One region of the Halomonas sp. MS1 genome, then DNA from elsewhere that is predicted to be linked to it. Evidence: predicted binding sites of a transcription regulator. Region 1 holds the regulator's gene; the other holds the start of a gene.

Region 1 (15,793 bases):
ACAAGCCCTCTCCCGCGAGCTAGCCGCATCATTTGGACTAAGAACCCCTCAAGGCGTGATTGTGGCTGGCGTTGTGAAGGACGGGCCGGCCGCTAAAGCAGGCTTACAGCCCGGCGATGTTCTGCTGTCTATTGACGGCCAAGTGATTTTGGATGCTCGGGTAACAATGAGCGCGATTGCTTCCATTCCACCCGGCACAAAACTACCGCTGACGATCGTACGAAGCGGTGAGCGTATGGATATGACACTGGAAGTAGGTGAACGGCCGGTACCCATTAATGCTACGTCAGGAGAGCATCAGAGCGACTCGTAAGTCGCTCTGATGGTTATCGGCGCTTGTTCAGACGGCGCCTTCTCAGGCAATGCTCAATCGTTAATACGATACTCCGCCGAACGAGCATGGGCCGTCAGCGATTCTCCCCGGGCAAGTACAGAGGCTATTTTACCAAGCTCAGACGCACCACCAGGCGAGCAGTGAATAATGGAGGAGCGTTTCTGGAAATCATAAACCCCCAGTGGCGATGAAAAACGGGCGGTTCCAGACGTGGGCAGCACATGATTCGGCCCTGCACAATAGTCACCCAGAGCTTCCGACGTATGCCGCCCCATGAAGATAGCCCCAGCGTGACGCACGTCATCAAGCCAGTCGCCGGGCGCCTCGACAGAAAGCTCAAGGTGCTCCGGTGCGATACGATTGATCAACTCAATGGCTTCGGCTTGATCTTGGCAGAGAATCAATGCACCACGACGTTGCAGTGAAGCACGGGCAATATCTTCCCGCTCCAGCGTCGGCAATAATCGCTCAATTGAAGCCTCAACGGCATCCAGATGATCAGCCTTCCAACTAACAAAAATCGCTTGGGCATCCTCGTCGTGCTCAGCCTGAGAGAACAAGTCCATTGCTAACCAATCCGGATCTGTCTGACCGTCAGACACCACCATGATTTCAGAGGGGCCAGCAATCATATCAATACCAACTTGACCAAATACCGCGCGCTTAGCAGTCGCTACGTAGATATTTCCAGGCCCTACGATTTTATCTACCCGCGGAACGCTTTCAGTGCCATAAGCAAGCGCCGCGACCGCCTGTGCGCCACCAATCGTGAACACATAATCGACGCCCGCCAGATGCGCAGCTGCCAGCACAAGATCATTCAGCACACCGTTCGGAGTCGGCACAACCATCACAATCTCGCGCACACCAGCCACATGGGCAGGGATAGCATTCATCAATACCGATGAAGGATAAGCGGCTTTCCCGCCTGGCACATAAATACCTGCGCGGTCCAGCGGGGTGACCTTTTGGCCCAGCACCGTTCCATCAGCCTCTTCGTACTGCCACGAGCTTGGCTTCTGGCGCTCATGATAACGCTTAATACGCTCAGCAGCGGCTGACAGCGCATTGCGCTGCTCAGCAGGCAGACCGTCAAAGGCCTTTTTCAGCTGCTCAGGAGATAGGCGTAGCTGCTCCATACTCTCGGCTGACAGGCGGTCAAAGCGATTTGTCGCCTCAACCACCGCACTGTCACCTCGCCGTTTAACATCTGCCAATATCTCTTCAACACGAGCCTGTACTGCCTTATCAGACACCCCTTCCCAATCCAGCAGCGCGTCTAAATGCTGATGGAATGCCCCATCAACAGTCGAGAGACGGGCAATGGTGGCTGTGGACTTATCGCTCATGGTAAACCTCGTGTCATTCAATAGGCTGAGTCTGACGCTTTTTAACCGCACTTTCCAGGCGGGCTAACAATGGCTTAATACGATCATGCTTCATGGTCATGGCGGCTTTATTAACCACCAGGCGGGTGCTGATATGGGCAATGAGCTCTCGAGGCTCCATGCCATTGGCGCGAAGCGTATTGCCGGTATCCACGATATCAACAATTTCGTCGGCCAAATTCATCAGCGGAGCAAGCTCCATCGCCCCATAGAGCTTAATCACTTCGGCTTGAATACCCTGCTCTGCATAGTAACGCCTCGCTACGTTTACAAACTTAGTAGCTACACGACGACGCGCTTCAGCTGGCAACTGACCCGTCACACCAGCAGTCATCAGCTTGCAACGAGCGATATCCAGGTCTAGGGGCTCGTATAGACCTTCAGCCCCATGCTCAAGCAGAACGTCTTTACCCGCAATGCCCACATCTGCGGCACCCAGCTGCACATAGGTCGGCACATCGGTTGCCCGTATAATCACCAACTTTACATCTGGCAAATTAGTATCGAACAACAGTTTACGGCTTTTACCCAAATCTTCTGCCGGGGTAATCCCCGCATCCGCCAACAGCGGCAGCGTTTCGTCCAGAATACGCCCTTTTGAAAGGGCCAAAATCAGTTGCTTACTCATTGTTTAGGCCAATGGTTAATAACATGGCTTAGCCAGGAATACGGCGAATGCGCGCACCCAGCAGCTGTAATTTTTCCTCAATGCACTCATAACCACGATCGATATGATAAATACGATCTACAAGCGTTTCGCCTTCAGCCATCATTGCCGCGATCACCAATGATGCTGACGCACGAAGGTCGGTAGCCATTACCGGCGCACCTGAAAGCTTTTCTACGCCTTCAATCAGTGCCGTATTACCTTCAAGGGCAATATTCGCCCCCATCCGGTTTAGCTCTTGCACGTGCATAAAGCGGTTTTCAAAGATGGTTTCCACTACCCGGGAATGCCCCTCAGCGACAGCATTCATCGCCACAAACTGGGCCTGCATATCGGTAGGAAATGCTGGATAGGGCGCAGTGCGAATATTAACCGCTTTTGGGCGCTTACCGTGCATATCCAACGCGATCCAATCATCGCCACTGGTAATCTCAGCACCGGCTTCTTCAAGCTTCGCAAGCACCGCTTCTAAAATATCAGCACGGGTGCGCTTCACTTTCACGCGGCCACCCGTCATGGCAGCAGCCACCAGGAAAGTACCCGTTTCAATACGATCAGGCATGACATCGTGCTCGCAGCCGTGCAGCGTCGCAACGCCCTCAACCACGATTGTGTCAGTACCATGCCCACGAATATTGGCCCCCATCTTGATCAAACACTCGGCGAGATCGACAATTTCTGGCTCGCGTGCAGCATTTTCAAGAATAGTGGTGCCCTCAGCGAGCGTTGCCGCCATCAGCAGATTCTCAGTACCCGTTACCGTCACTGTATCAAAGAAGATAGTCGCCCCTTTCAAGCGTCCATCAACTCGGGCACGAATATAACCCGCTTCAACGCGGATCTCTGCGCCCATCGCCTCAAGACCACGAATATGCAAGTCCACCGGACGTGAACCAATGGCGCACCCGCCTGGAAGAGAAACATCTGCCTTACCGAAATGTGCTAACAACGGGCCTAACACCAGAATGGAGGCGCGCATCTTCTTAACGAGTTCATAGGGAGCATGACACTGCGTTACCTGAGAGCCGTCAAGCTGGATACTGAGCTTCTCCCCCATCACCGGCTCAACGCCCATCCGCCCTAGCAGCTCCAGCGTCGTAGTGATGTCCTGCAAATGAGGCAAATTACCAATAATGACCGGACCATCTGCCAAAAGGCTGGCACACAAAATTGGCAACGCCGCATTCTTAGCGCCACTCACCCACACTTCGCCATCTACCGACCCATTGCCGGTAATGATTAATTTATCCATAGAGAAGCCGCTACTATGCGTTTTCCGGTGCAGTTTGCCACTGCGCCGGAGTAAACGTTTTGATACTAATGGCGTGCAGAGCGCCGGATGCAATTTCGTCATTTAGCGCCGCATAGACCAGCTGCTGACGCTTTACAGGAGAAAGACCTTCAAAAGCTTCGCCAACCGCGATCACCTGAAAATTGCAGCCTTCACCCTGGATATGAAAATCACATCCATCGATGCGGGACTCAAGCAGTGCTTTTACCTCGTTGGGTTGCATAAGACAGGAAACTCCTTTGGGTCATTAAACTAGGTGGTTGAAATAGGGGGTCGTTGAATTAGAGAGGAACAGGGGGAACATGATAAAGAAAAGCGGCACGCTTGGCGATGCCAGACGAACACTCACGCTTCAGCGTTGGGCGAACCTATTAGCGCATCGAGCTCAGCGAGCGACGTTAAACGCTCAAGCGGAGCAGACAATGCAATCGAGGTAACGACAATGCCTAGCGAGTGACACGCACGCAGCCATTCAAACAGAACGCTAATCGCCGCGCTACTCGCCTTTGAAACGCCTGAAAAATCGAGGACAACATCCGTTAATCGAGTACTTTCAAGCCATTTAACGCCTGCAGCGGCCACTTCGGCCGCTGCATTGACATTGAGATCACCCTGAACCGCCAGCGCGCAAGACTGCGCAATCAGCGAAACATAGGGCGTAGATAACAGCGTCGTCACGCGTTGCCCCCTTGCTCAAGCTCGTCGACACCAATTTCGGGTGACCAGCTACGAATGACGGCATCGTAGTCTCGGTTATGTTCGCGCATCGACTGGTCAAACTGATTACGGAAGGTCAGCCCTAAATTGATGCCATTAACAATCACATTGACTACTTTCCACTCACCATCTGAAAGTCGCAGACTGTAACTAACGGGGTAAACCTGACCATTAGTGGCAACAACTTCCATATCAACACTAGCTTGATCTTCATAGCGCTGGCCGCGCTGGTCGGTCAACACTCTCAACTCATCGTAATCAAAGGTCACGAGGCCACGCGTGTACGTGTCGATCAGAGTTTGACGAAAGACATCGGCAAACCGACTACGCTGTTCTGGCGTTGCATTGCGAAAGTAGCTGCCCATCACGCTAGCGCCAATATAACGAAAATCCGCCACACCATTCAGACTATCGTTGACTAACGCTTTAAGTTCATCAAGATTATTGGCGTAATAATCTTCTCTACCGTTAATCTGCTCCATGAACTCATTGACATTGTCACGAACCAACGCTTCTGGCGATTTCGACTGAGCCTGGGCAGCAAAAGGCAGCAGAACAACCGCCAGCATTATCAAACAGAGCCAACGACGGGCCAACATTACGCTATTATCTTTCATTAAAGTCACCTCATGACAACTGACAGCACCCACGCTGCTTAGTTAGTAACCATATTGGATACAAATTGCTGGATAAGTTCTTCGAGCACCAAGGCAGACTGGGTGTCTCGAATAACATCCCCCTCTTCAAGCACTTCAGGAGCGCCGCCAACGCTCAGGCCAATATACTGCTCACCGAGCAGCCCAGCCGTCAAAATAGCCGCAGTAGTATCTTGCGAAAGCTGACCTTCAAGGTCGCTATCGAGGCTCAACACCACCCGCGCATCATACCACTCGGTATCAAGCTCAATGGCCTCTACCCGCCCCACAGTAACACCGGCCATGGTGACTCGCGCACGTGGTTTCAGGCTGCCAATATTGGAAAAACTGGCCTCAAGACGAAACGTGTCGGACGATGTTGAAAGCGTCATACCGCTTACGCGCAAGCCCAAAAAAACAAGCCCCAGAATGCCCGCAAGCATAAACAGACCAACGCCAAACTCCATGGTTTTACTGCGCTTCATGTTATTGCTCCACCCATTAAAGGCCGCCAAACATCACGGCGGTCAATACAAAATCCAGCCCCAAAACAGCAAGCGATGAATACACCACCGTGCGTGTTGTCGCACGTGAAATACCTTCAGAGGTAGGCACTAAGTCATACCCTTGGAACACCGCAATCCAGGTGACGACCACTGCAAATACAAGGCTTTTGATGATTCCATTACCGATATCATCAACAAACGAAACACTAGCCTGCATATTGCTCCAGTAAGAGCCTTCAAAAACCCCCAGCCATTCCACACCAACCAGATAGCCACCCCAAATCCCCACCACGCTAAAACCAACGGTCAGAATGGGTAGCGCAATAAAACCTGCCCACAGCCTTGGCGCCACAACCCGGCGCAGTGGGTCAACGCCAATCATTTCCATGCTGGTTAACTGCTCAGTCGCCTTCATCAGGCCAATTTCCGCCGTCAACGCAGAGCCCGCGCGCCCAGCAAACAGTAGCGCAGCAACCACCGGCGCCAACTCTCGAAGAAGCGAAAGAGCAACCATCTGGCCAAGCGCCTGCTCTGCCCCAAAGTCAACCAAAATGGTATACCCCTGTAGCGCAAGCACCATGCCTATAAACAGCCCTGACACCAGCACAATAGCCAGAGACAGTACACCGACAAAGTGCACTTGGCGCAGCCACAGCGACCACCCTTCCCGAGAAGGCACCCCTACAGCCGACTGAGCAAGAAAGACACCTGCGCGCCCTAACGACTCTAAGGCATCACACCCTTTTTGCCCCAGCCGAGCAACATGCGAAATAGCATGTTTAATATTTGATTGCATTTAACGCACCTTCCCTGCGGAGGCTTGGCCTAGAATATCGCGGTAAAGCGTCTCAGCGGGATAGTGAAACGGCACCGGCCCATCTGGCTCACCATGAATAAACTGGCTTACTCGGGGATCTTGGTTCGTATCTAAGGTACTTGGCGTGCCAGAGGCTACCACCTGCCCATCGGCAATGAGGTACAGATAATCCGCAATGCTGAGGGTCTCTTTGATATCGTGCGAAACGATCACTGACGTAAGCGACAGTGCCTGATTCAGCCGCTTAATTAGCTGTACAAGCACCCCCATAGAAATGGGGTCTTGCCCGACAAAAGGCTCATCATAAAGGATTAACTCTGGGTCAAGCGCTACCGCCCGTGCCAATGCCACACGCCTTGCCATCCCCCCCGAAAGCTCAGCAGGCGACAAGTGCCTAGCCCCGCGCAAACCCACTGCCTGTAACTTAAGAAGTACTAGATCGCGTATCATAGGGTCAGGCAAGTCAGTATGCACCCGAAGCGGAAACGCTACGTTTTCAAATACATCAAGATCCGAAAACAGTGCGCCGCTCTGAAATAACATACCCATACGCTTACGCAGCGTAAACAAGGCCTTACGCGATAGGCGATGGACATCTTGACCATCGATTAGCACTCGCCCCCGGTCAGGCGTTAATTGCCCACCAATTAGCTTTAAAAGGGTCGTCTTGCCGGTGCCGCTTGGCCCCATGATGGCCGTTACCTGGCCACGCGAAATCGTCATATTGATGCCGCGAAAAATATCATGATCACCCCGCGAGAAGTACAAATCTTCAATTTCGATGAAGGGAGCATCGGTCATGGGCTGGCTGGCCTTGATGGTCGTCTTGCCGCAGCAGCAATAGTATATGCTGGCTACGCATGAGTTAGTTAAAAACAAATAATTCAAAAAAACAGCTAGTTTAAAAGCACAGACAGTTTAAAAAACAGTGTTTTCGAAATATTATCGAACATCGTAACTGAACGCTACTCACAGTAACAGATGCGCTCATTGCAACCGCACTGAGGAGTAGGATACGCGCCTTACCTACAAACCGCGCCAAGATGTTATTCTTAGCGACCTACTTTTGACCGCTTATGAAAAGAGATGCCCTCATGCGCCAGCCACTATCGACACCTAGCCCACTGCGTGAAAGTGCGCTGCGCACACTGCAAATTGAGCAAGCCGCTATCGGTGGGCTTCAGGCAAAGCTTGATGAGAGTTTTGACCACGCTTGTGAACTTATCCTTGCCTGCCAGGGCCGCGTAGTGGTAACCGGCATGGGTAAGTCCGGCCACATTGCGGGCAAGCTAGCTGCAACGCTGGCAAGCACCGGTACGCCTGCTTTTTTTGTACACCCAGGTGAAGCCAGTCACGGCGATCTCGGTATGATCACCCGCGCAGATGTTGTGCTAGCCCTCTCGAACTCTGGCGAAACCGCAGAGGTCACCGCGCTGCTTCCGCTGTTGAAACGCCTAGGAACCCCCCTTGTCAGCATGACGGGACGCCCGGGGTCCACATTAGCCAAACACGCCGATGCTCACCTTAATAGCGGCGTTGAACGCGAAGCCTGCCCTCTCGACTTAGCGCCGACTAGTTCAACCACTGCGGCACTTGCCTTAGGTGATGCCTTAGCCGTGGCATTATTAGAAGCACGTGGCTTCACCGCGGAAGATTTTGCGCTCTCACACCCAGGTGGAAGCCTCGGCAAACGCCTACTTTTGCGTGTAAAGGATTTAATGCACAACGGATCACGCCTCCCCCAAGTAGCATTAGGCAGCCCGCTACGGGACGCACTGTTGGAAATTACTCGCCAAGGGCTGGGCTTTACCTGCGTCGTCGATAGCGAAGGACGCCTTGCCGGCGTTTATACCGACGGTGACTTACGCCGAACGCTGGATCAGTTTCATGACCTACGTGACGTCCTAGTTGATGATGTGATGACACGCCCTGGAAAACGTATCGGTCCCGATGTGTTAGCAGCTGAAGCGGTACGCATCATGGAAGACAGTCGAATCACCGCACTGGCGGTCGTGGATGATCAGCAGCGCCCCATTGGCGCGCTGCATATGCATGACTTACTTGCTAGCGGTGTCATTTAATCATTCCTTTCAGACATTAATAATACGGAGGCTTCATGGCCCTACCTGACGCTCTACAAGACCGGATTCGTCGCGTAAAATTGCTTGCCATTGACGTTGACGGCGTACTTACCGATGGCCGCCTCTATTTCCAAGCTGACGGTATCGAAATCAAAGCGTTTCATACCCAAGATGGCCACGGCCTCAAACTTTTGAAGCGCGTCGGAATCCATGTTGCCTTAATTACTGGGCGTGATTCTCCCATGGTCAGCCAACGTGCTGCGTCGTTAGGCATTACCCATGTGTATCAAGGGTGCGAGGATAAACTCACTACGCTACGCGCGCTTTGCCAACGCCTAGATATTACGCTTGAGCAGGTTGCTTATTGTGGTGACGACCTACCCGACCTTGCTCCAATGAAACGTTCTGGCGTAGGCATCACCGTCCCTAATGCTCCTGATTATATGCATACCCACGCTGACTGGATCACCGACCGGCTTGGTGGCCACGGCGCTGTGCGTGAAATCTGCGACACTTTATTGATGTCTCAAGGCCATTGGGATGCTGTTTTAGATACGTACCTGCACGGCCAATCGTAATGCGCTTTTGGGTTAAAAAACGCATTTGGATAACCATCATGGTGCTTGCCTTAGGTGGCATACTGGTATGGTTGGATCCACGCGGCCCTCAAGACCAATCAATCGACGCTGAGGCTCGCGCTCAAGAGCCCGGCCATGTATTAGAGAATGCAGAAATCACTCTGTTTGGTGACACCGGTGCCATCCAGCAGTCGCTGACGACGCCGCGCTTAGTCCATACCCCTCAAACGGCGATGACAGATGTCTTCTCCCCCAGGGCAACACTATTCGATAGCGAAGAGCGTCAATGGCTAGCGACGGCGAAGACCGGCACCCTAAATACTGACACGCAGGTGCTCACGCTAGCTGGCTCAGCCCAATTACTTGCACCCGACGAGGGCTGGCAGCTGAATACAGAGTTATTACATTATGATGGCACCACCCGTCATGCTTGGAGCGATGCCGAAACCATACTTCAGCAACCGCCCCAGCGCATTGGCGCTTCACGCATGGATGTATGGCTGGATGATAGCCAGATCCGCTTAACCAATAACGTGCGCGGCGTTCACCCGCCTGCCACTCGTTCTCAGTAGGAGTCGCGATGAACGCTCTTATTCGCACGGCACTCTTCGTCATTGCACTACCCATTTCAGCGGCAGCGCTACCGGTCATGGCACAAAGCCAAGCCCCCGTAGAAGTAGAGGCTGACCGTTTAGATCTCGATCAACGCGCAGGCACTGCTGTGTATTCAGGCAACGTCGATATTCGGCAGGGCAATATGCAACTGCGCGGAGATCGCGTTGAGATTCAGCGCAACGATGCTGGCGAGCTATCGCGCGCCGTTGCAACCGGTGGACGAGCCTATATACGCAACCAGCTCGAAGACCAAGCTAGCCCAATGGAAGGCTGGGCAAAGCGCATTATTTATCATGTTGCCGAGCGTCGGGTAGAGCTCATTGACCAAGCGGAACTGACCCAGCAAGCAGATCGCTTTGAAGGTGGACGCTTAGAGTATTTTATCGACCAAGGTGTGGTTCAGGCGCGTTCTGATGTTAGTGGTAGTGAACCACAACGTATCCGCATGACTCTTCAGCCGGAACAATAGGAGTGTCCAGTGGCGACAAATAACGCAGAGCCTGCACCTCAAACCACAGCCTCAGAATCAGCGCCGATAAAAACCCTTTATGCTCGCCACCTAGCCAAAAGCTATAAACGCCGCCGTGTCGTTAAAGATATTAACCTAGAGATATCTCAAGGCAGCGTGGTAGGGCTGCTAGGCCCCAATGGCGCTGGCAAAACGACATCGTTTTATATGATTGTCGGCTTGGTAAAGTCTGATGCGGGAAAGGTTGGCATTGACGAGCTTGATTTAACCCATGCCCCCATGCACGAACGTGCAATGGCAGGTATTGGCTACTTGCCTCAGGAAGCCTCTATTTTTCGCAAACTTTCTGTCGCCGACAACATAATGGCAATCTTGGAAACTCGTAAAGAACTCGATCGTAACGCCCGGGAGCAGCGCCTTGAGTCGCTACTCGAAGATTTCCACATCACGCACATTCGTGACAACTTCGGCATGAGTCTTTCGGGCGGAGAGCGTAGACGTGTTGAGATCGCACGCTCCCTCGCGACAGAGCCTGCCTTTATTCTGCTTGATGAGCCATTTGCCGGCGTTGACCCGATCTCAGTGGGTGATATTAAAACGATCATTCGAGCCCTCAAAAAACGCCATATCGGCGTGCTGATCACTGATCATAACGTCAGGGAAACACTAGATATTTGCGATATTGCCTACATTGTAGGTGACGGTCATATCATCGCCAGTGGCCCCCCTCAGGAAATTCTCAACAACCAGCGGGTAAGAGACGTTTATTTGGGGGCTGATTTCCGCCTGTAAACAGCCACCTGCAGAAAAAATAGTAGTGGTGGCATAGTTATTGCACTTGCACCAAGCCATAACTCGCACTAGGGTGGAGCTTTCTGATTAACGAGTGGTTCTCAGATGGTCATGAAAGCTTCTCTTCAATTGCGTATCGGTACACAGCTGACCATGACACCTCAGCTGCAGCAGGCCATCGCCCTGTTACAGCTATCAACGCTGGACCTCCGTCAAGAAATTCAGCAAGCACTTGATGCCAATCCAATGCTTGAGCAGGAAGATGAGTTCGGCGAACAGGCCGTTAGTGAACCCCAGGAAGCTGAATGGTCCGAAAGCATTCCTAATGAACTCTCTACTGACAGTGACTGGTCAGACACTTATCAAGACCTAGGCAGCCATGGCACCAGCAGCGAGGGGCCTGACTTTGAGCGTCAAGCCGCGGGTCAAAGTTTGCATGGCCACTTACTTTGGCAACTCGCCATGACAGATTTTTCACCACGCGACCATGCCATTGCTGAAAGCCTCATCGATGCACTGGATGCCAACGGCTACCTAACCCAGCCTCTCAATGACATTCGCGAAGGACTTAAAGCCCAAGGGCATGAAGGCCTTAGCCAGCGTGAAGTTGAAACAACCTTGCTGCGCCTTCAACAGTTTGAGCCCACCGGTGTATTTGCGCGCGACCTGCGGGAGTGCTTAATGCTGCAGCTCGCCTCACTACCCGAAGATACACCGCTGCTGATGCCTGCCAAGCGGCTAGTGCGTCAATTTCTTGAAGCGCTCGGTAAGGATGATGTGCGTTTGCTAAAGCGGCGGTTAAGCCTGGATGATGAGCAGCTTGATGACGTCATTCGCTTGATCCGCAGCCTTGATCCTCGCCCAGGAAGTGCCTTTGGCGACACAGATGACAGCTATGTAACGCCAGATTTAGTCGTCCGCCATGACCACGAAGGATGGCACCTGGAGCTAAACCCAGAGGCACTGCCGCGCTTGCGCATTCAACCTGACTACGCAAGCCTCATCAAACGGGCTGACAAGAGCCAAGATAACCAGTTTTTAAAAGAGCATCTCCAGGAAGCGCGCTGGCTCATCAAGAGCCTTTCAAGTCGAAATGATACGCTACTGCGGGTGGGCCGAGAAATCATAGCGCGCCAAATAGGCTTTCTGGAACACGGTGAAGAAGCCATGAAACCGCTGATTTTAGCCGACATCGCAGACGCCGTTGAAATGCATGAATCTACTATTTCCAGGGTCACCACCCAGAAATATATCCATACCCCGCGCGGTGTGTTCGAACTCAAATACTTCTTTTCCAGCCAAGTAAGTGGCCAGGACGGCGGCGACAGTCATTCCAGCACCGCCATCCGGGCTCGAATCAAAAAACTGGTGCAAGATGAACCGCCCGGCAAACCGCTCTCAGACAGCCGCCTCGTGGCGCTATTGGAAGAGGGTGGCATTAATGTAGCAAGGCGAACGGTGGCCAAATATCGCGAGTCGATGGGCATTCCCTCTTCAAGCGAGCGCCGCCGTTTACGCTAATAAAACAGTGCTAACGAGACAAAGTCTGTCTAGGGGCTTTGCAATAGCGCAAAAAGGGTTACAATCGAAGAACAGTCCGATGGATAAGGAGCACGTCAATGCAAGTAAATATCACTGGTCATCACGTAGATCTGACTGACGCCTTGCGTGACTATGTAAATGAGAAGCTGGAACGCGTTGAGCGCCATTATGACAACATCACCACCGTACAAGTAACCTTATCTGTTGAAAAGGAGCGTCAGCAAGCTGCCTGCACCCTGCATGCTGCAGGAGCCGATCTACACGCAGAAGCATTAGACAATGATATGTATGCTGCGATTGATGCACTAGCGGACAAAATTGACCGTCAACTCGTTAAACACAAGGAAAAAGCACAAGCTCGCGCCCAAGGCGCTGGCGTGCGTTAACTCAATGACGTTGGAAACCATACTTCCCCCGGAGCGCGTGCTGTATGACGTCCCCGGGGGCAGCAAAAAAAGGGTGCTGGAATTTTTCAGCACCTTTATTGCGCAAAACACGCCAAGCCTAGATAGCCAAGAAGTCTTCAGCCGCCTGATTGGTCGTGAGCGTTTGGGTAGCACTGGAATAGGCAACGGCGTTGCCATTCCTCACGCCCGTAGCCCTCACTGCAGCTCGCCTATCGCTGGTTTTTTAAAGTTAGCCGAGCCTGTAGATTTCGATGCTATTGATGGCGATCCCGTCGACCTTGTTTTCGTACTTTTAGTACCCGAAGAGGCGGACGACACGCACTTAGCCTTATTAGGGCAAGTGGCGTCTATCATGAACAGCGTTGACACACGTCAGCAGCTTCGTAGAGCGGCTAGCCAACGTGAGCTATTGGACCTTATAACAGCAAAAATTCGTGAACAGCCTGTTAGCTAAAGGGTCCACCGCTAGACACTGCCTACTAAGTCCAACGTTTACCTCCATTTTTATTGGCATGCCAAGAGAAACTCTATGCAATTGGTGATCATTAGCGGCCGTTCAGGGTCCGGTAAATCTATCGCCTTACAAGCGTTAGAAGATCTTGGCTATTGTGCCATCGATAACCTGCCCGCCATGCTACTCAGCTCCCTGGTGGATGAGCTTCGTGAGCAAGGGGCACGCCCCCAACTAGCGGTAAGTATCGATGCGCGCAATTTACCTGCTGCATTAAAGCAACTGCCAAAAATGCTTGAATCTTTGCGCCAGAAAAGCATTCACTTCCAGGTTATCTATCTAACCACCGATGCGCGAATTCTTCTTGAGCGATACTCAGCCACGCGTCGTCGCCACCCTCTTACGCGTGATAGTGACATGACGCTTGAAGAGGCCATCAATAAAGAAGAAGAAACCCTGCTCGACATCCGTGATCTGGCTGACCTGATGATCGACACATCGCGTCTGTCGGTTCATGACCTGCGCCGCCGGATAACGGATCAGGTTGCCCAACAGCGTGAAGATAGATTAACGCTGACACTAGAGTCATTTGGCTATAAACGGGGCGTCCCACTTGACGCAGATCTCGTCTTTGACGTGCGCTGCCTACCAAATCCGTACTGGGATCCTACACTGCGCCAATACACTGGCCGTGATGCCAATATCATCCACTTTCTGAAGGGATATCCTGTCGTAGAAGAAATGCGCAATGATATCCAGACATGGCTGGAAAAGTGGCTACCCGCTTACCAAAATAGCCAACGCAGTTATATGACGATTGCGATTGGCTGTACCGGCGGGCAGCACCGCTCTGTCTTCATGGTGGAACAACTGGCGCAAATGCTGGTAAAACAAGCGGGAGAGGTTCAACTCCGTCATCGTGAGCTAGGCCTGCAGTACACCCTCAGTGAGCAGCAGCCCTCCACATCCGCGCCTTCAACAGACGCGCAATAAGCAACGCCTTTTCTTCACGACCCCACTCGGCTAAAAGGAACCAGAGTGCCAGAAAGAACCTTAACACTCACTAATCAGCGCGGCCTTCATGCTCGCGCAGCGACAAAACTCGTCAAGTGTGGCCAACAATTTTCTGCCAACATTCACGTTTACAAACAACAACAAATGGCAGACGCGGCCAACATTATGTCGTTATTGATGCTGGCCGCCCCTTGTGGCACTGAACTTAGAGTTCATGCGGAAGGCGACGACGCCGAACAAGCGCTAGAGGCGATTGAAGCGCTGTTCGACGCACGTTTTGACGAAGAGCACTAACATCAGCAAAACAGCGTCAGCCAACGTGCTAACTGAGCTGTTAGCTCAGTTGTTAGTTACCAGCGACGGTCATTGCATCAATTAGCCAGCTACCCGTGTGAATACTGCCACGGGTATCGATGTCATCACCGACGGCGACCAAGCCAGCAAACATGCTATTCAAATTACTGGCAATAGTGAATTCTTCGATAGGGTGCTGTATTTCGCCATTTTCTACCCAGAAGCCTGCCGCGCCTCGCGAATAGTCGCCAGTCACGCCGTTAACCCCCTGCCCCATTAGCTCAGTCACCCAAATGCCACGCCCCATCTGCTTCAGCAAATCATCTCGGGGCGTCAGCGGCGCTAACAAACGTAAATTGCGTGCCCCACCTGCATTACCTGTCGATTGCATGCCTAAACGCCGCGCACTGTAAGCAGACAGCATATAGCTGGCCACACTACCCTGATCAATAAAGCGATTGTTGCGAGTCTGAACGCCTTCAGCATCAAACGGCGAGCTAGCCGTCGCCCCCACCTCCATAGGCCGTTCTTCCAAACCAAACCAGCTCGGGAATAGCGGGCTACCTAAACGATCACATAAGAAAGAGGATTCGCGATAAAGCGCCCCACCTGCCAACGCCCCCATCAAGTGACCTACCAAGCCGCTGGAAAGTGATGGGTCGAACAGCACTGGGAAGGTGCCTGTTGGCGGCCGTTGAGCGCCTAACCGACGTAGCGTGCGTAATGCCGCTTCGCGGCCAACCTCCGCAGGATCTCGAAGCATGGCAGGATTACGAGCCGAGGTATAATCGTAATCGCGCTGCATGCCCTTCTCATCCTGTGCAATCAGCATACAGGAAAGTGAATGGCTGCTGCCTTTCTGGGTGCCGAGGAAACCGTGGCTGTTCGCGTAAACTCGCACTCCCTCACCACTGGATAGCGAAGCGCCTTCCGACTGATGAATTCCCGCTACATCACGCCCCGCTTGCTCACATGCCAGCGCCAAATCGATTGCTTCATCGGTCGTCAACGCCCAGGGATAATGCACTTTAAGGTCAGGTAGGTCAGTTGCCATTAGCGACGCATCTGCTAACCCTGCGGCAGGATCCTCACCCGTATAACGGGCAATTGCCAGGGCTTTCTCTACCGTGGCTTTAATTGACGCGCTGCTGGCATCGGTAGACGAGGCGCTGCCCTTGCGCTGCCCAACATATAG
Region 2 (15,793 bases), 2.3 Mb from region 1:
GGTGCCAGTAGTGTGGACCTTACCGTGCGGCTTTGGGTCGATGCGGCGGATTATTGGGATGTGAAATTTGATATGACGAAAGCTGTCAAAGAAGCCTTTGATAAGCAAGGTGTTTCAATACCTTACCCACATTCGGTAGAAATTCAGAAAGCGGGGTAAATTTTTCCGTTGATACGGCTTGGTAAGGCGCGCCCTTTAAAGGGCGCGCTTTGCTTTCGTAGTTTGTGATGGCGGTTACTCTTAATCGTCCTCGTCCCAGTGTTCCATCGCGCGTTTGTCATCGGGAAGTCGGACGATGTCGCCTACGTTAAGCTTGTGGTGGGAGTCGTGGTGGTGCCCGTGTCGGTCAAGAATGGCGGCAACGCTGCCGATGCTGACGGCATCTTCATCACGATAGGCTTCTACTTTTACCCGCACAATGCGGCCTAGATAACGGGCGGAGAGCATGGCGCCTGGGTAGGGCGGAGTGTGGTCGGGGTCATTCTTAAAAAACTCTACAACGCTTGCGCTGCCAGGTTCGTCCCATTCGATATGCTGATGCATTGTCAGTGTCCTTTTGTTGAGCGGTATCAGATAGCGTGATGTTTAAGTGTAGTGTGCGTTGGTGTGATAGAGCCAATCACTGCTGAAGCATGGGGATGTCGTGAATCCGCTGCACTCACATTCGCTGGTTGGATAGCTTTGTCTTCAAAAGAACAAGTCTTCAAAAGAACTTGTGTTCAACAGCCGTGGGGGTAATACCTTTCTGTGTGCTGTTTTCACGTTGGTTAGTGCATTAACCGATTCTTGCCGATGGTATTGGCTTATTCGTGTTGAATAGTATGGTTAACACTATGACGGCGGGGGCAGTGCTATTGGGCAAGCATTTGAGCGTTTAACCAACAGGAGATCCTAAGCCATAAGAGACGTTAAGTATCCGTATGCGAGTTGGGAGGTGGCCGGTAGGGTTTGTTACTCCTTGATGGCGAGTCTCGGGTAAGCCCTGATGTTTCTAGGCTGAAGGTTTGTAAACGGGTAGGGCATGCATAAAGGCGCTGTAGTAAATCAGCAAGCGCTGCTTCATCTAGCTCTGGGTCTAAGCCCCCCAACCGTTCTAGCCACGTGCGCCTGATGGCGATGTAGGGAGGAACAGCGACGCCTGCGCCTAAAAAGCACTGGAGTAAGCGTTCGGATAAGCGGGGTGGTTCGCTGCCAATCAAAAGAGCATCCAGCGTGTACGTGTCTAGCTGGGGATAAAGTAAACACCATAGTTTGGCTGTTAGCGCCCGTTGCTGCATTGCAATCAGCAACCAATCAGCTTGGCTGAGATATGCGGCTTGATTGATCCTTGCGCCCAGTGGCTGGGAAGGGGTAACAAGAAAGTGCGCGCGGTAGCGTTGCTCAATGTCCGGCACGCGTGGATCGGCGGTGGCGCTGGTCACGATAATGGGAAGTGTGTGGTCTGCAAAGCCTGTTTGGCGAATAGCGCGCAGGTGACGTGGTAAAAGGGCACCTGTGACTGACGCATCAACAATAAAGCAGACCGTGCCCATGTGAGTGGCTTCCTGTGTTGTGAAACCTGTTTGTTATTAAATCTATCTGTTTGTAATCAATTGTAGGTGTGAGTTTCTTTTGGTATCAAGCTAAAGTTTACAGTGATGAGGAAAATAATAGATGCTTGATATGCACCATGTTGGTGCTTGCGGGTCTCTGGCTGGTCTTTATTGGTGCGTTTTTCTGAGCTAGGTGGCTTTTTAGGGCTAAGTTCGTTCTTTCGCAGAGCATTATGCTACATGAAGAAGCGCAGTATTTTATTTTTTATCTTTTGTAAAACAACTGCTTGTTGTTTTTTTATGCCATATTGGTGCAGAGTTGGCATGTTCCGTGCTTGGTATTAGGCAGCGGCTAGCGGGTCGTAGGCAGATGCCTCTCGGCGTGCTACAACGATAGCCGGTTTGTTTAATAACTCTTTTATCGGTAGCTTACTGTCACAAGCTTAAGCCACGTTCATACCGGAGGACACTATGTCAGCCAAGACTCTCGCGCTAATCGAAGAACATGATGTTAAATGGGTAGATCTGCGTTTCACCGACACGCGCGGTAAAGAGCAGCACGTCACCGTACCGGCACGGGACGTGGATGAAGAGTTTTTCGAAAATGGTCAGATGTTCGATGGTTCCTCTATCGAGGGCTGGAAAGGCATCAACGAATCCGACATGATTCTTCGTCCTGAAGATGGCACTGGTTTCCTCGACCCCTTCACCGAAGACGCTACCCTGATCCTGCGTTGCGATATCATCGAGCCTGCCACTATGCAGGGCTATGACCGTGACCCGCGTTCTATTGCCAAGCGCGCAGAAGCTTACCTGCAGTCCACCGGCCTGGGCGACACCGCCTTCTTTGGCCCTGAGCCTGAGTTCTTCATTTTCGACGAAGTCCATTGGAAATCTGACATTCAGGGTTCCATGTACAAAATCACCTCTGATGAAGGCGCTTGGGCGACCAGTAATCAGGTAGAAGGTGGCAACTTGGGGCACCGCCCGCGCGTTAAAGGCGGCTACTTCCCGGTTCCCCCGGTTGATAGTTTCCATGACATGCGTGGTGCAATGTGTAACACCCTGGAAGCGATTGGCCAGACCGTTGAGGTTCACCACCACGAGGTTGCTAACGCGGGTCAGAACGAAATCGGCGTTAAATTCAACACGTTGGTGAAGAAAGCTGACGAAGTTCAGGAAATGAAATACGTGATCCACAACGTGGCTCACGCTTACGGCAAAACCGCTACGTTCATGCCGAAGCCGCTGGTAGGCGACAACGGGTCTGGTATGCACGTACACCAGTCGTTCTGGAAAGATGGTCAAAACCAGTTCGCGGGTGACGAGTACGCTGGGCTTTCCGAAATGGCGCTTTACTACATTGGCGGTGTGATCAAACACGCCCGTGCTCTGAACGCCTTCACGAACGCGTCTACTAACTCGTACAAGCGTTTGGTGCCAGGCTTTGAAGCGCCGGTTATGTTGGCCTACAGCGCTCGTAACCGTTCTGCCTCTATCCGTATTCCGTATACCGCCAGCCCGAAAGGTAAGCGTGTTGAAACACGTTTCCCTGACCCGACTGCTAACCCTTACCTAGCGTTCGCGGCGCTGCTGATGGCGGGTATCGACGGTATTAAGAATAAGATTCATCCTGGCGATGCCATGGATAAGAACTTGTACGACCTGCCGCCAGAAGAAGGTAAGTCAGTACCGACCGTTGCCAACAGCCTGGACCAAGCGTTGGAAGCACTCGATGCAGACCGCGCGTTCTTGACCGAAGGTGGCGTGTTTACTGATGATATGATCGATGCATACATCGACCTCAAGATGGAAGAAGTGGAGCGCATTCGCATGACCACTCACCCGATTGAGTTCGATATGTACTACAGCTGTTAAGAGCGATTGCTAAGCACAGCAGCTAGTACCACTCCCTCGGGTGTGACTGGCCTAAAACCCCGCTTCGGCGGGGTTTTTTTATACCACTGAATAGTGAGACGAAGAGGTCTGTTTGCAAGGGGAGAGCGCTGTCTGCGGCGCCGCACTGATGCGGTGAGTATTTTTATTGATGATGAGTCATGCGCACTATAATGGTGCAATAAGTGACAGGCTGACCGCTCGGACTGCGCTATAACGGCACGCTACATCCCCGCCCCCTGCTCATTAGCCGTGCAAGTGGTCAATTGGCGCGCTTTTTGCAGTTTCTCTTTCATACGCTCGATAACGCTATTTTTTACAGCGACGCTTCAGGATACGCCATGTACCAGCGCTTACTTGAACACCTCACCACCGCAGTCTTACTGCTAGACGGTGAACTCCGTGTTCGTTGGATGAACCCGGCAGCGGAAGCGTTGCTAGCGGTGAGTTTTAGCCGTGTGCAGGGCATTAGTTTAGACACGCTGTTAGGGGGCGATGAGAGTATTGATGATGTCCTCGCTAAAGCGCGGGATGCCTTTCATCCCTATACCCAACGCGAAGCACGTATTACGCCGCTGAATAGCGAGCCATTAACGGTGGACTACACCGTGACCCCGCTTTCAGCCGATGAACTATTACTCGAAGTAGAGCCCCGTGATCGGCTGATGCAGATTTCCCGGGAAGAAGCGCTGACCACCCGGCAAGAGACCATCAAAGTGTTGGCGCGGGGCTTGGCTCATGAAGTTAAAAATCCCTTAGGCGGGATTCGCGGTGCAGCCCAATTATTGGAGCGCGATCTGGACGATCCTGCACTACGTGAATTCACCCATATTATTGTGGAAGAGGTGGATCGGCTGCGAGATTTGGTCGACTCCATGTTGGGCCCCAATCGCATCGTCAAACATGAGCCGGTCAATATCCATAAGGTGTTAGAGCGGGTGCGAGCACTGCTGATTGCCGAGCATCCGCATGTGGAGATCCGTCGTGATTATGACCCGAGTTTGCCGGATCTTTCTGGCGATGAATCTCAAATGATCCAAGCGGTGTTGAATGTGGCACGTAACGCGGTACAGGCCATGAGTGATGCAGCAACGCCTTCGCCGGAACTTATGCTGCGCACCCGCGCGCGGCGCCAATTTACGCTGGGTGCTGAACGCCATCGTTTAGTCAGTGAAGTGGGGGTTATTGATAATGGCCCTGGCATACCTGAAACGTTACGTGAAACGCTTTTCTATCCCATGGTTTCTGGGCGCGCTGAAGGTAGCGGCCTGGGGCTATCAATTGCTCAATCGATTTTGCACCAACATCAAGGATTGATCGAATGCGACTCACGCCCAGGGCATACCGAATTTCGTTTACTGATTCCATTGGTTGTTAATTTCACCGGAGAAGCGTCATGACTGAGGCGACACAAACCGATGTAGCACGAGTGGTTATTGTCGATGATGACCGCGCCATCCGTTGGGTATTAGAGCGGGCCTTAGCGCAGCCAGACCTGGATGTAGAGTGTATTGAACGCGCCGATACCGCGCTGGAGCGATTGTTAGAAAATCCACCGGATGTGCTGGTGACTGACATTCGTATGCCCGGCATTGATGGGCTGGATTTAATGTCCCGGGTGCGTGATGCACACCCTGACCTGCCGGTGATTGTGATGACCGCGCATTCGGACCTCGACAGTGCCGTGGCGTCTTACCAAGGGGGCGCCTTTGAATACCTGCCGAAACCCTTTGATGTGGACGAAGCGCTGGCGCTGGTGCGCCGTGCGGTCGCTCATGCAAGAGAGCGTCAGCGCCCGGTCAGCGTACCGGAAGGGTTGAGTGCTGAGATTATTGGTGAAGCACCCGCTATGCAGGAAGTGTTTCGCGCCATCGGGCGGCTTTCCCACTCCCACATCACGGTGTTAATTAACGGTGAGTCTGGCACTGGTAAAGAGCGTGTTGCTCAGGCGCTCCATCAACATAGCCCGCGAGCGGGCAAGCCGTTTATTGCGCTGAACATGGCGGCGATTCCCCGGGACTTGATTGAGTCCGAACTATTCGGCCATGAGAAGGGCGCGTTTACAGGGGCAGCGCAACAGCGCCAAGGTCGCTTTGAACAGGCTAACGGCGGAACGCTGTTTCTCGATGAAATTGGTGACATGCCCGCTGAAACGCAAACGCGCTTGCTGCGTGTGTTGGCGGATGGTGAATTCTATCGTGTGGGCGGCCATACGCCTGTAAAAGTCGATGTACGTATTATTGCCGCGACCCATCAGAATCTGGAATCGTTGGTTGACGATGGGCGGTTTCGCGAGGACTTGTTCCACCGCTTAAACGTGATTCGCGTTCATCTGCCGCGCCTTTCCGAACGTCGGGAGGATATTCCGCGTTTAACGCGTCATTTCTTAGCGGAAGCTGCCAAAGAGCTGACCACCGATATCAAGGTGTTAACGCCCGAAGCAGAAGCGCATCTTACCCGTTTGCCGTGGCCGGGTAATGTTCGTCAATTAGAAAATATTTGCCGTTGGCTAACGGTCATGGCTTCCGGCCGCGAAATTCTCATTGAGGACTTGCCTCCAGAACTGCTCTCGGTCAGCGCTTCTGAAGGTAGTGTTTATGGCGATTGGCGTTCCGCGTTCAGGGATTGGGCTGACCACGCTCTGGCAGAAGGCCATACCCATCTGCTGGAAGAAGCCGTGCCGGATTTTGAGCGCATTCTGATTGAAACGGCGCTGAAACATACCGGTGGGCGCAAAGGGGAAGCTGCCGAATTGCTCGGCTGGGGGCGCAATACTCTTACCCGTAAATTGAAAACGCTGCTGCCTGCGCTGGCAGATGATGCCTAACCGACCCTTCTTTTAACAAATAACCTGTTAGCGACCAATCTATTCGCAACCCATCTATTCGCAACCAATCTGTCAGCGGTTACTCCGCCGCTGGCAGTACAAAAACAGCATCTGCTAATGCAGAGTCGGGTGACTCGCAGGTTTCTGTTGACCAGGGCAGTAAGCTGAAGGTGTGATCTATCCCCAGTCCATCAAGTTGGTGGGGCACACCATCTTGGTAAATTACATGGCCTAAACCCATTAAGCCAACGGCCAATTTGCCCTCCAAGGCGGCGTCAGCCAGCTCTTCAGCCATCGCGACATCCCAGCTAAGTTGGGCCTGTAAAAAGCGTTTCAGCATAGCGGGGTCGTCGTCACCCATTGCATGCTGGTCAAATACCTCTTTTAAGCGCCTTTCATAGCCAGCGCTTGGCGGTAACGGTGCAGGTATATGGTGTCGCTGGTCGGCAGGCACGCTGCTGAAGCCGTCACGAGCTAAGCGCTGACGCAGCTCGGGAGTGATGTTTAGGGCGATCAGAGGAATCTGTTGAACACGCGCGAAATGGAGAATGGGTAAGTAAAGATCAGCATCAAACCCCCAGTTCTCCTCCCAGCCGGACTGTTCCAACAGCGCTTCTTCGGATAACAAGCCCGCAACCCAATCATCGAGTGCGGGTTGCGCTTCCCGGGGCAGCATTTCTAACCCGATGACCATATCGTCACGCAGTGCGTAAAGCCCCGCTAGGGTGTGCAACTGCCAGCGGTGGTGGTCAACGTCATCATGCTGCTCGCCCAATAGGACAACCTGGTGCTGTATTGCTTGGGCTAAAACAGCGCTGTTAGCAACGACATGTTGCGATTGCCACCACTGGCCAGGAAGAGGGCAGCTGGCATGGGCCACTAAAGGTAGCCAGCCTAGAGTCATGGCAGCGATGAAATGGTGGCGCATGGGCGTTGTGTCCTAGCGTTCTTCTGCTTTAAGGCGATTGATCTCAGTCAGAATAGCTTCTGCTTCTTCCGTCAATGTGGCGTTAGCTCTCATGTCACCATTGCGCGAAGCTTGCATTGCGGCCTGTAATTTACGCTCGTAATCTTGCTGAAGTTTTTTCTTGGGATCGCGTTTAAATAGACCAAGCATGAGTATTCTCCTGTTGTTTGTACATCATTTGTATAGCTTTGCTTGGCGTATGTCGACTATTTGTTGTAACACTTCGTTAGCAGAAGTACGTTTGCGGTCCATGTTGAGCTAAATAGCGCGGCTTTAAGAGCGTTATTTTCAAAGGCATGGTTTTTAAAGAGATAGTTTTTAAAGACATCGCTATTGAAGACACAGCTCTAAAAACCGCTCGAAATCGGAAAGTATTGTATCGAGACTGTTCTGCAGGCGATGGTCATCGTCAATCATGCGTAGTGAAAGTCGCTGACAGCGGGCATGTTCAATGACTGGGCCTGGCGGTACGACATCATCTCGCCAGCCATGAATGATATGCGTGTGTTGTGCTTGCAGTGTGATTGAGGTTTGCGGGTAATCTGGCAAACCAAGAGCAGGGGCTAATAAAAAACAACCTAACACAGGTTCCTGGGCACTCACCGCTGCACTTAACCATCCGCCGAGACTGGAACCCGCTAAAACACAGTTAGCCAGTGTGTCGTTGCGTTCGTCAATCACGGCAAGTAAATGCGCTAAACGCTCCTGCGGCTCTTTTAAGCCACGGTAGTCCATGACGACGGGTTCGCAGTTCTCAAACTGCTCAGCAACCCCTTTTAGCGCTTGCACCTTCAGGGCACCAGGCCCGCTTTCCAGGCCGTGTGAAAGGTAAATCGTCACCATGGCCATTAGCTACTTGCGGAGCGCTGAATAGCTTCGCCGCCTCGTTCAATATCTTCGCCTGCGCCGCGAATAGTGTTGCAGCCACTTATGAGCAGAAGTGTCACCATCATCAATAAACTGATCGCCATTGCACGCTTCATCGAAGGAATCCTCATCAACTGGGCACTTGTAGAGCGGTTTTAGCTACGCTGTCATTAAAAATAATCGTTGCAGGCAGTTGGTGCCATCAATTTCCCATCGTTTGAGCGCTGGCTGGCCGTGTGATTTTGTCGCATGTGTCAGTTTTAGCCATGAAATAGCGGCGTTTATCTCTTAGCCTGGTATTGCGGTTAGTTTTTAAGATATTGTTTTTGATATGTTTTGTTGTTAAAAATGGCACTTGGCCTATTGTCTGCAATAACCTGACTACAGCCGTAGTGTTGTTACTCTAATTTTTAAGTGGAATTAATCGCCAAAAACGCTTCGCAGCAACGTTAGCCACAATGAGTAAACAAGCGTGAGCAGGCTAATAGGTAATTAGGGAAGGCATGGAGCCATATTAGCAAAAGGATGTGAAAGGACATTTAGCCTGCTCACCCTTATCAGTGTAAGGAAACGCTGATCATCACCGCCAGGGAACAGCATTGATGCAAAATCACCATCTCGTGAAAGCGAGGTGGTTTTTTTGCGTCAATTAATTGTTTTTAACACTTTGATTCTTATGTATATTTAACTTTTCCATATTTTTTGAACAACTTTTGTATCATTAAGCGTGACATTTTGGTCTATCCTCTGGTGTAAACCAAAATGTAGCGGTTAGAAGACGTCAACGTCGCAGCCGCACACTTCCAGGGACAAGCGCTATGGCGATGGTATTGATGTTATGCATGTTTGTGCTGTTTCTAGGGTTTTCGGGAGTCGGTCTTTATATGATGTTCAAGACATCGTTTATGACCACAATAGAGGATCGTGACGATATGCCTCCCGATATGTAGATAATTAAAACAATAGATAGTTAATCGACAATACCAAAAGCCACCTGCGTCCACGTTGGTGGCTTTTTGCTTTTATTGATACGGCGTTGAGCGGCCAACCGCAGAGGGTTATCCCATCCAATAAAGACTCAGTAGCGCAAAGCCATAGCCCATGGCTGCGCCAGCAACGACATCGCTGACATAGTGCAGCCCAAGCCCCACCCGCGAAATGGCAATCAGTAAACTAAGGGGAATCACAATAGGTAGCAACCAGGGGGTATGAGCGGCGACCAACACGCTAAACATCACCGCATGCATGGTGTGACCACTGGGGAAGCTGTATTTGTCTCGGGCAGGTTCGCCACAGTGGACGCCACCGAGGTAGGTGATGAACGGACGTTCGCGACACAGCCGCGTTTTTACCAACTTATAAATAGCGACTGCAAACAGTGCGATGGCGCTGTACTGCATGATTCGCCAAGCACCGTTAGGCTGTAACCAGGGCTGTGCAGCGATTAATAATACCCAGACAGGCCAGTCTCCCAGCTTACTTGCCGTTTGCAGCGTTAGCCGCCAGGGGCGATAAAGCGATAGGTGTGTTACCCGTTGGCAAAGCTGCCATTCAAAGACATCAAGACGATCGAATACGACAAGCGGACGCGGACGCATGGTGAGCCTCCTGGGCGTTTTGTAAATAGCGTAAGAACTGCTCTGCGATTCCCGGCCAGCTTTGCTCTAGCGCGCGTAGGCGGGCGGTTCTACCTAGGCGGGCGTAGTCAGCAGGGTGCTGGCATAACGCGACGGCAGCCTGTTGAAAGGCAAGCGTATCGCCAGGGGGAACGGTGATGCCGTTGTGCCTGCTTTGGATCAGCTCAGCGCTGGCGGCGTGGTGATAGGCCACGACTGCCAGCCCGCTGGCCATGGCTTCAGTCACCACATTTCCCCATGTTTCTGACTGAGAGGGGAAAATAAACATATCGGCACTGGCATAGTGGCGTGCTAGTGCCTGTTTATTCACAAAACCGGTGAAATGAGCATCTGGTAGCGCTTTTTGTAACTGAGCGCGGCCTGGGCCATCGCCAACAATGACGTGTGCCATATCGGGGCGTACGTCACTCATGGCCTGCAGCGTTTCTTGCAGTAACGCGAGGTTTTTTTCTGGAGCTAAGCGGCCCACATACAGCGCAACAGGTTGATGTTCGCTAACCCCCCACTGTTCGCGTAGGGTGTCGTCGCGGTGGGCTGGGGAAAATATATCGCCATCAATGCCGCGTGAGAGTACCTTTACACCGCGGATATCCTGAGCGCGTAGCGCTTCAGCCTGTTGTTGAGTGGGCACAAGGGTAAGGTCGCAGCCGTTATGGAAGTAGCGTAAATATCGCCGCGTGGCGGCAGCTAGCCAGGAAACCCCGTAGTCATGGCAGTAGTGATCGAAATTAGTATGCCAGCCAGCCACTAAAGGTATGTTCAGTTGGCGTGCAGCCTGTCGAGCTGCCCAGCCCAGCGGGCCCTGGGTTGCCAGATAAATAGAATCGGGACGATGCTTCTGCCAGAAACGGCGAAGTTTTGAAGGTCTGGCAAGGCCAATCTGCACAGCGTTATAACCCGGTAGCGCTAACCGCCGAACCTGAAGCTCTTGGGACGGTTCTTGGTAGGGTTCTTGATACTGTTCTTGAGACGGTGCTTGAGAAAGCCCTTGAGAACGCTCTTGAGCAACATTGATGGCGCTGGCAGCCATGCTTGGTTTAGGGCGAATAACATCCACTGTTACCCCCAACCGAGTGAGTTCACGACATAGCCTATTTAAGGTATGCGCAACACCATTTATTTCTGGTGACCATGTTTCGCTAACGATACAGAGTCGCATGGGCGATCCATCCCTTTATCACGTTTTTACTCACTATTTCATTCACTATTTCATTGACTATGCGTAGCGACAGTGACACTGCCAAGACAGCCTGGTGAACATGGGATGACAGGCCACCATTTTTAATGGTGAAGCCGCTAGTGAATGGTGATGTCGTAGCAGATCAAGATGTCGATTAGGTTGCATTTTTATAGTTATCAAAAAAAGCGCTAAAAAATAAAACTTTAAGAAGAATGACATATATCGGTTTTAAGGTAGCTGACGACGAGGTAAACATATCCTCGATTGTGCCTTCGCAATGCGCAATTAAAAGCTCGGTAAGCAGCTTAAACATAATTTTTCGATTTTTATGACGACCCTTTTCTGACGAATCTTGGGTTGAAAAGAAATTGAATTAGAAGACTTCGGTATCTGAATTCTCTTGTAACTAAAAGTGCTGATAACAAGCGCTAACTACTTTAATGGGATCAATCATGTTTAAAAAGGCGACACTTGCTCTAGCTATTAGTGGTTTGTTGGGTGCCTCTGCGGCTCAAGCAGCGGTGGTATATGACCAAGACGGCACGACGCTAGATATCTACGGCCGCATCGCTATGGGGTTTGAAGGCGGTGGTGAAAAAAATGGCGTTGATAATGGCGAAGAGTTCCGTAATTTTGGTTCTCGTTTGCGCTTTACGGCAGGCCATCAAATCAACGCTGACCTGCGCGCGTTTGCACGGGTAGAGTGGCGTTTTACTGGGGATGAGCGCAGCCGCCCGGGCTTTGACGAAGTGCGTAATAGCTACCTTGGTCTCGAGAGTAAGCAGTACGGTACGTTCATGGCGGGTAACTATAACAGTTACTACGATAACTACGTGATGACACCGTTCGATGTTTATGTAGAGCGTGGCTATGAATTTGCCGGCGGTGGTCTTCAGGCGCGTGGCGACTCACTTGGCTATAAAACGCCTGAAATCAACGGTTTTCAGGCTGTTTTCTCAGCAAAACACTTTTCTGAGCGTGGCCTCACTGAAGCGCAGCAGTCTAGCGAAGGTAGCGTTATCGCCACACAAGGTGGCGTCGTTTACGCGACTGGCCCCTTACGTTTAGCACTCGGTTATGTAGAAGATTCCGTGCGTGGCGGTGGCAACGGTGAAACACGTTTTGGTACTACGGCCGAGTACGACATTAATGACGCTTTCTCTGCGCGTTTAGGTTATGAAACCCGTGGTGATAACGATAAGCGAGGAGGCGGTTTCGACACAGTAGGCCTAGGTGGTAGCTTTGCCACCGGCGCTTGGACCTTCTATCTCGATTATTACAACATTGACGTAGACAACGCTGATAAGGATCGCGATGCTTGGGCCGCTGCGGCGCATTACGATGTTTCTAACAATTTTGATGTGTTTGTCGAGCTAAATGATGCTAATAAAGATGCCAATAATAACTTCGAAGATGATCTGTATTATGCAGTAGGTGCTCGCTATCACTTTTAAATGATAAATAGCTTCCTTAGCGTTTAAGTCACTTATTAAGATCGTTTTGCCGATGTGCTAAAAGTACATCGGCTTTTTGCGTTATGCTATCTATGATAATAATTAAGTGGTTTTAGAAAGCGTGCATGAATACGCCTTGGTAAGGCGTGGTTAGTCTAAGAGTTTCTTTGTCGCTGGCGTTTGGCGCTTTTTCTCGCGGCGACGCTGCTTGGCTAATGCGTTGCCGTTAGCCAGTTCCTCTAAGTAGGCGATTTCTTCGTCGCTGAGCGGTTTGCGCGGTTGGTTTGTCATTGATGTCACCACATTGTCAGGCCTTTCTGGCACGCTAACGATGAACGATGACATCAATATGAAAGGAGCCATTAAGATGCGTTTTAGCCGCTATGGGATTGCGCTAGGGGGAGTCACTTACCAAGAGGAAGGGCTTGCGGGCCGTTTCTATTGAGTGAAACGGCCCGGTGTACTCACATCGTCATGATGCTTTCAAAGCCGCCATAAATAAGACGCTGGCCATCAAAGGGCATGGGATTAACGTCCATTTGTAAGCGTGGATCTTCCATGACTTTTGGCATAGCGACATCGCGTACCGCTTTGGAAGGCCACTCTATCCATGAAAAAACAACGCTTTCGTCATCTTTTCGCTTAACCGCCATGGAGAACGAGGTGACCTCGCCTTCGGGAACATCATCTTCCCAGCACTCTACCACTCGCAGTGCGCCGAACTCTTTGAACACTTCTGCGGCGGCGCGGGCGTGCTCAATAAACTCAGATTTATTAGCGGTCGGCACGGCAGCGATGAAGCCATCGACATAGGGTGTGGCGGTAGTGTTCATGCTGTTTTTCCTGCGTTTGCTTTGGGTGGGAGTTCTCGAGCGGGGCGTACTTCAATGCTGCCCAGCCGAGCTGGCGGGATGCGGCTAGCCAACTGCAGTGCCTCATTCAAGTCGCGAGCTTCCAGTAGGTAGAAACCAGCCAGTTGCTCTTTGGTTTCGGCAAAGGGGCCATCGGAGATCAGTGTCTCGCCATCACGCACGCGCACGGTGGTTGCGGTCTCCGTTGGTTGTAACGGCTGCCCGGAAAGGTAGTTGCCGCTGGCGCTCAGGCGCTCGACCCCCGCGATACACTCCTGGTTGAGGTCGTACCACTCCTGTTCGCTCATGGCATTGATGATTTGCTCTTGGTAATACACTAGCGCAACGTACTTCATGGAGCGTCTCCTTCGGTGGCTGAGGGGCAGTTTTCTGACGGAACGTTGACCATCCAGCCGACGCCAAAGCGGTCGGTTACCATGCCGAACCCTGGCGACCAGAAGGTCGCTTCGAACGGCATGACAATCTTTCCACCCTCCGCTAGTTGAGCAAAGGTTCGTGCGGCTTGCTCAATATCCTGATACTCCAATTGAATCTCTACCCCTTGAGGTGGTGTATAGCAGTCAGCCGCCATATCGGCACCCATCAAGCGGCGTCCACGCAGGTTCAGCGAGGCATGGATAACGTGGTCATGAAGGGCAGGCGGTACGTGTTCAGCGGCAGGCGTTTCAGCGTAAGTCAGTAGGCATTCCAACTGGCCACCAGTGACGTCGGCATAAAACTGCATGGCTTCACGGCAAGTGCCGGGAAAGGCAACATGCACGTTCATGGCATCCGGCACACGGGCAAGGTTACGGTGCTGCTCAATGCCGGCACCGGGCTCAAAATCCTCCAGCGAGAAGTAGCGCCGCAGCTCAAGCGTCACGTTGCCATCGGCATCTTGGGCGGGCCACTGCTGAGCCCAATGAATGGCCTCTTCAAGTGTGGGTGCTTCTAGTACGCTGTAGCCGGCAATGCGCTCACTGGGGTGCGAAAAAGGCCCTGGGATAACGGTGGGAGTACCCTTATCGAAGCGGATCAGGCAGCCATCGCTGGTTGGATGTAAGCCATCACCGCCTAAAAATACACCTGCCTCCGTTAAACGCTGGTTATACGCAGCCATGTCGGCAAGCAATTCCTGGGAGGGCATAACGCCATTTTCGGTATTGGTATCGGCACGGCGAATTAGCATGAATTTCATTGAGAGTCTCCTGGATGATCAGAGGGGGTACTCTCACTAGTAGTTTGGGGCGAGCGGAAATCGACATAGGCTAGATATTATTTTTAGTGATCGGACTATTTGGTTGATTTCCTCCTGCCATCGGATGCGGATTAAATGATCTTATTGCGTAGCAACTATCTTCTGACGGCGCGCCGCGACATGATCGAGGAAAGCTCGAAGCTGTGGCGTGACCAGTCGGTTACCCGGGTAGTAAAGGTAGAATCCCGGCTCCCTCGGACACCAGGACCCTAGCACCTCAACGGCATCGCCGGCCGATAGCAAGTCCCACACCTCCGGCTCAAGGAAATAACCAATACCAAGGCCGTCCTTGACCGCACGCAGTCGTGTTGCAACATCGTTAGTACACAGCGGACCGGTCACGGCTACTCGAACGGATCGCCCTTCGCAGCCGAATTCCCACTGGAAGAGATGTCCTCCACTGGGCCAGCGAATATTGATACAGGCATGCTCCTTCAAAGCAGCGGGATGTTCCGGCGTGCCTGCACGAGCCAGATAGACTGGCGATGCCACCGCAATCCAACGTAGTGGATTGCTCATCGGCACTCCTACCATATCTTGTTCCAGGCTCTCCCCGAGTCGCAGCCCGGCATCGCACTCACTAGCCACCACATCTTCCAGACGATCAGAGATGACGATCTCGACTTCAATTCCAGGGTAAGCCTCGGCAAAGCTCGCTAGGTGTGGTGCCAGCGCATAAGCAGCCCCAGTGGATGACGAATTGATCCGCAACCGACCGCCAAGCTCATCCTGTTGCTCCTGTAACTGCGCTTGAGCCGCTGAGATCTCTCTCAGGGCGGGCCAAACCCGCTCATACAACTGTTGCCCCGCCTCAGTTGGTCGTGTGGTGCGGGTAGTCCTGTTCAATAGGCGCTGTCCCAGACGTGCCTCTAGCCTCTGAATCGTCTGGCTGAGTGCTGAAGGCGAAACATTGAGCCATTCCGCCGCTCGCGCGAAATTACCGCGCTCGATGATTGCCACGAAGGCACGCAATTCTGCCACATCACTACTTTTCATTATTTATTACAGCTTCATAGTTCATAAATATATCGATGTATTCTGTCAATTTAAGAACAAATCTACCATTGAGGAAACCAACCGCTGAGGAAAAAACCATGCAGCTCGACCATTACCGCTTACTGGGCCGTTCGGGCCTGAAAATATCTTCTATGGCGCTAGGCACCATGACTTTCGGTACGGAATGGAACTTCGGCGCCGACGAGTCGACTTCCCGCGCTATCTTTGATCGTTACGTCGACCACGGCGGCAACTTTATCGATACGGCGAATTACTATACCGGGGGCACTTCCGAGTCCTTTGTTGGCCGGTTTGCCCAAGGGAAGCG

What was found. The regulator sigma-54, encoded in region 1, starts transcription at its own class of promoters, with help from an activator protein. The targets are predictions, from matches to a motif close to TGGCACNNNNNTTGCTNT.
Region 2: the regulator sigma-54 is predicted to act here: its motif matches at 3,696-3,713, upstream of glnL (nitrogen regulation protein NR(II)).

Annotation. Positions count from the first base shown of each region.
Region 1 is NZ_CP098926.1:4,216,649-4,232,441, forward strand. It holds gene NF683_RS19560 (Do family serine endopeptidase) at 1-313, shown strand, start outside; gene hisD (histidinol dehydrogenase) at 367-1,683, opposite strand; gene hisG (ATP phosphoribosyltransferase) at 1,697-2,350, opposite strand; gene murA (UDP-N-acetylglucosamine 1-carboxyvinyltransferase) at 2,379-3,641, opposite strand; gene NF683_RS19580 (BolA family protein) at 3,655-3,903, opposite strand; gene NF683_RS19585 (STAS domain-containing protein) at 4,026-4,358, opposite strand; gene NF683_RS19590 (MlaC/ttg2D family ABC transporter substrate-binding protein) at 4,355-5,014, opposite strand; gene mlaD (outer membrane lipid asymmetry maintenance protein MlaD) at 5,053-5,517, opposite strand; gene mlaE (lipid asymmetry maintenance ABC transporter permease subunit MlaE) at 5,534-6,334, opposite strand; gene NF683_RS19605 (ABC transporter ATP-binding protein) at 6,335-7,156, opposite strand; gene NF683_RS19610 (KpsF/GutQ family sugar-phosphate isomerase) at 7,450-8,436, shown strand; gene NF683_RS19615 (KdsC family phosphatase) at 8,472-9,014, shown strand; gene lptC (LPS export ABC transporter periplasmic protein LptC) at 9,014-9,586, shown strand; gene lptA (lipopolysaccharide transport periplasmic protein LptA) at 9,595-10,098, shown strand; gene lptB (LPS export ABC transporter ATP-binding protein) at 10,165-10,890, shown strand; gene NF683_RS19635 (RNA polymerase factor sigma-54) at 10,996-12,411, shown strand; gene hpf (ribosome hibernation-promoting factor, HPF/YfiA family) at 12,510-12,818, shown strand; gene ptsN (PTS IIA-like nitrogen regulatory protein PtsN) at 12,823-13,293, shown strand; gene rapZ (RNase adapter RapZ) at 13,369-14,283, shown strand; gene NF683_RS19655 (HPr family phosphocarrier protein) at 14,329-14,598, shown strand; gene pmbA (metalloprotease PmbA) at 14,651-15,793, opposite strand, start outside.
Region 2 is NZ_CP098926.1:1,844,387-1,860,179, forward strand. It holds gene NF683_RS08315 (mechanosensitive ion channel family protein) at 1-159, shown strand, start outside; gene NF683_RS08320 (hypothetical protein) at 241-543, opposite strand; gene NF683_RS08325 (hypothetical protein) at 909-1,532, opposite strand; gene glnA (glutamate--ammonia ligase) at 2,004-3,410, shown strand; gene glnL (nitrogen regulation protein NR(II)) at 3,770-4,828, shown strand; gene glnG (nitrogen regulation protein NR(I)) at 4,825-6,255, shown strand; gene NF683_RS08345 (ChaN family lipoprotein) at 6,335-7,183, opposite strand; gene NF683_RS08350 (DUF6435 family protein) at 7,196-7,372, opposite strand; gene NF683_RS08355 (YqiA/YcfP family alpha/beta fold hydrolase) at 7,553-8,065, opposite strand; gene NF683_RS08360 (entericidin A/B family lipoprotein) at 8,071-8,205, opposite strand; gene NF683_RS08365 (phosphatase PAP2 family protein) at 9,148-9,687, opposite strand; gene NF683_RS08370 (glycosyltransferase family 4 protein) at 9,650-10,885, opposite strand; gene NF683_RS08375 (porin) at 11,359-12,360, shown strand; gene NF683_RS08380 (hypothetical protein) at 12,511-12,651, opposite strand; gene NF683_RS08385 (DUF1428 domain-containing protein) at 12,825-13,193, opposite strand; gene NF683_RS08390 (YciI family protein) at 13,190-13,567, opposite strand; gene NF683_RS08395 (YciI family protein) at 13,564-14,409, opposite strand; gene NF683_RS08400 (LysR family transcriptional regulator) at 14,551-15,465, opposite strand; gene NF683_RS08405 (aldo/keto reductase) at 15,564-15,793, shown strand, end outside.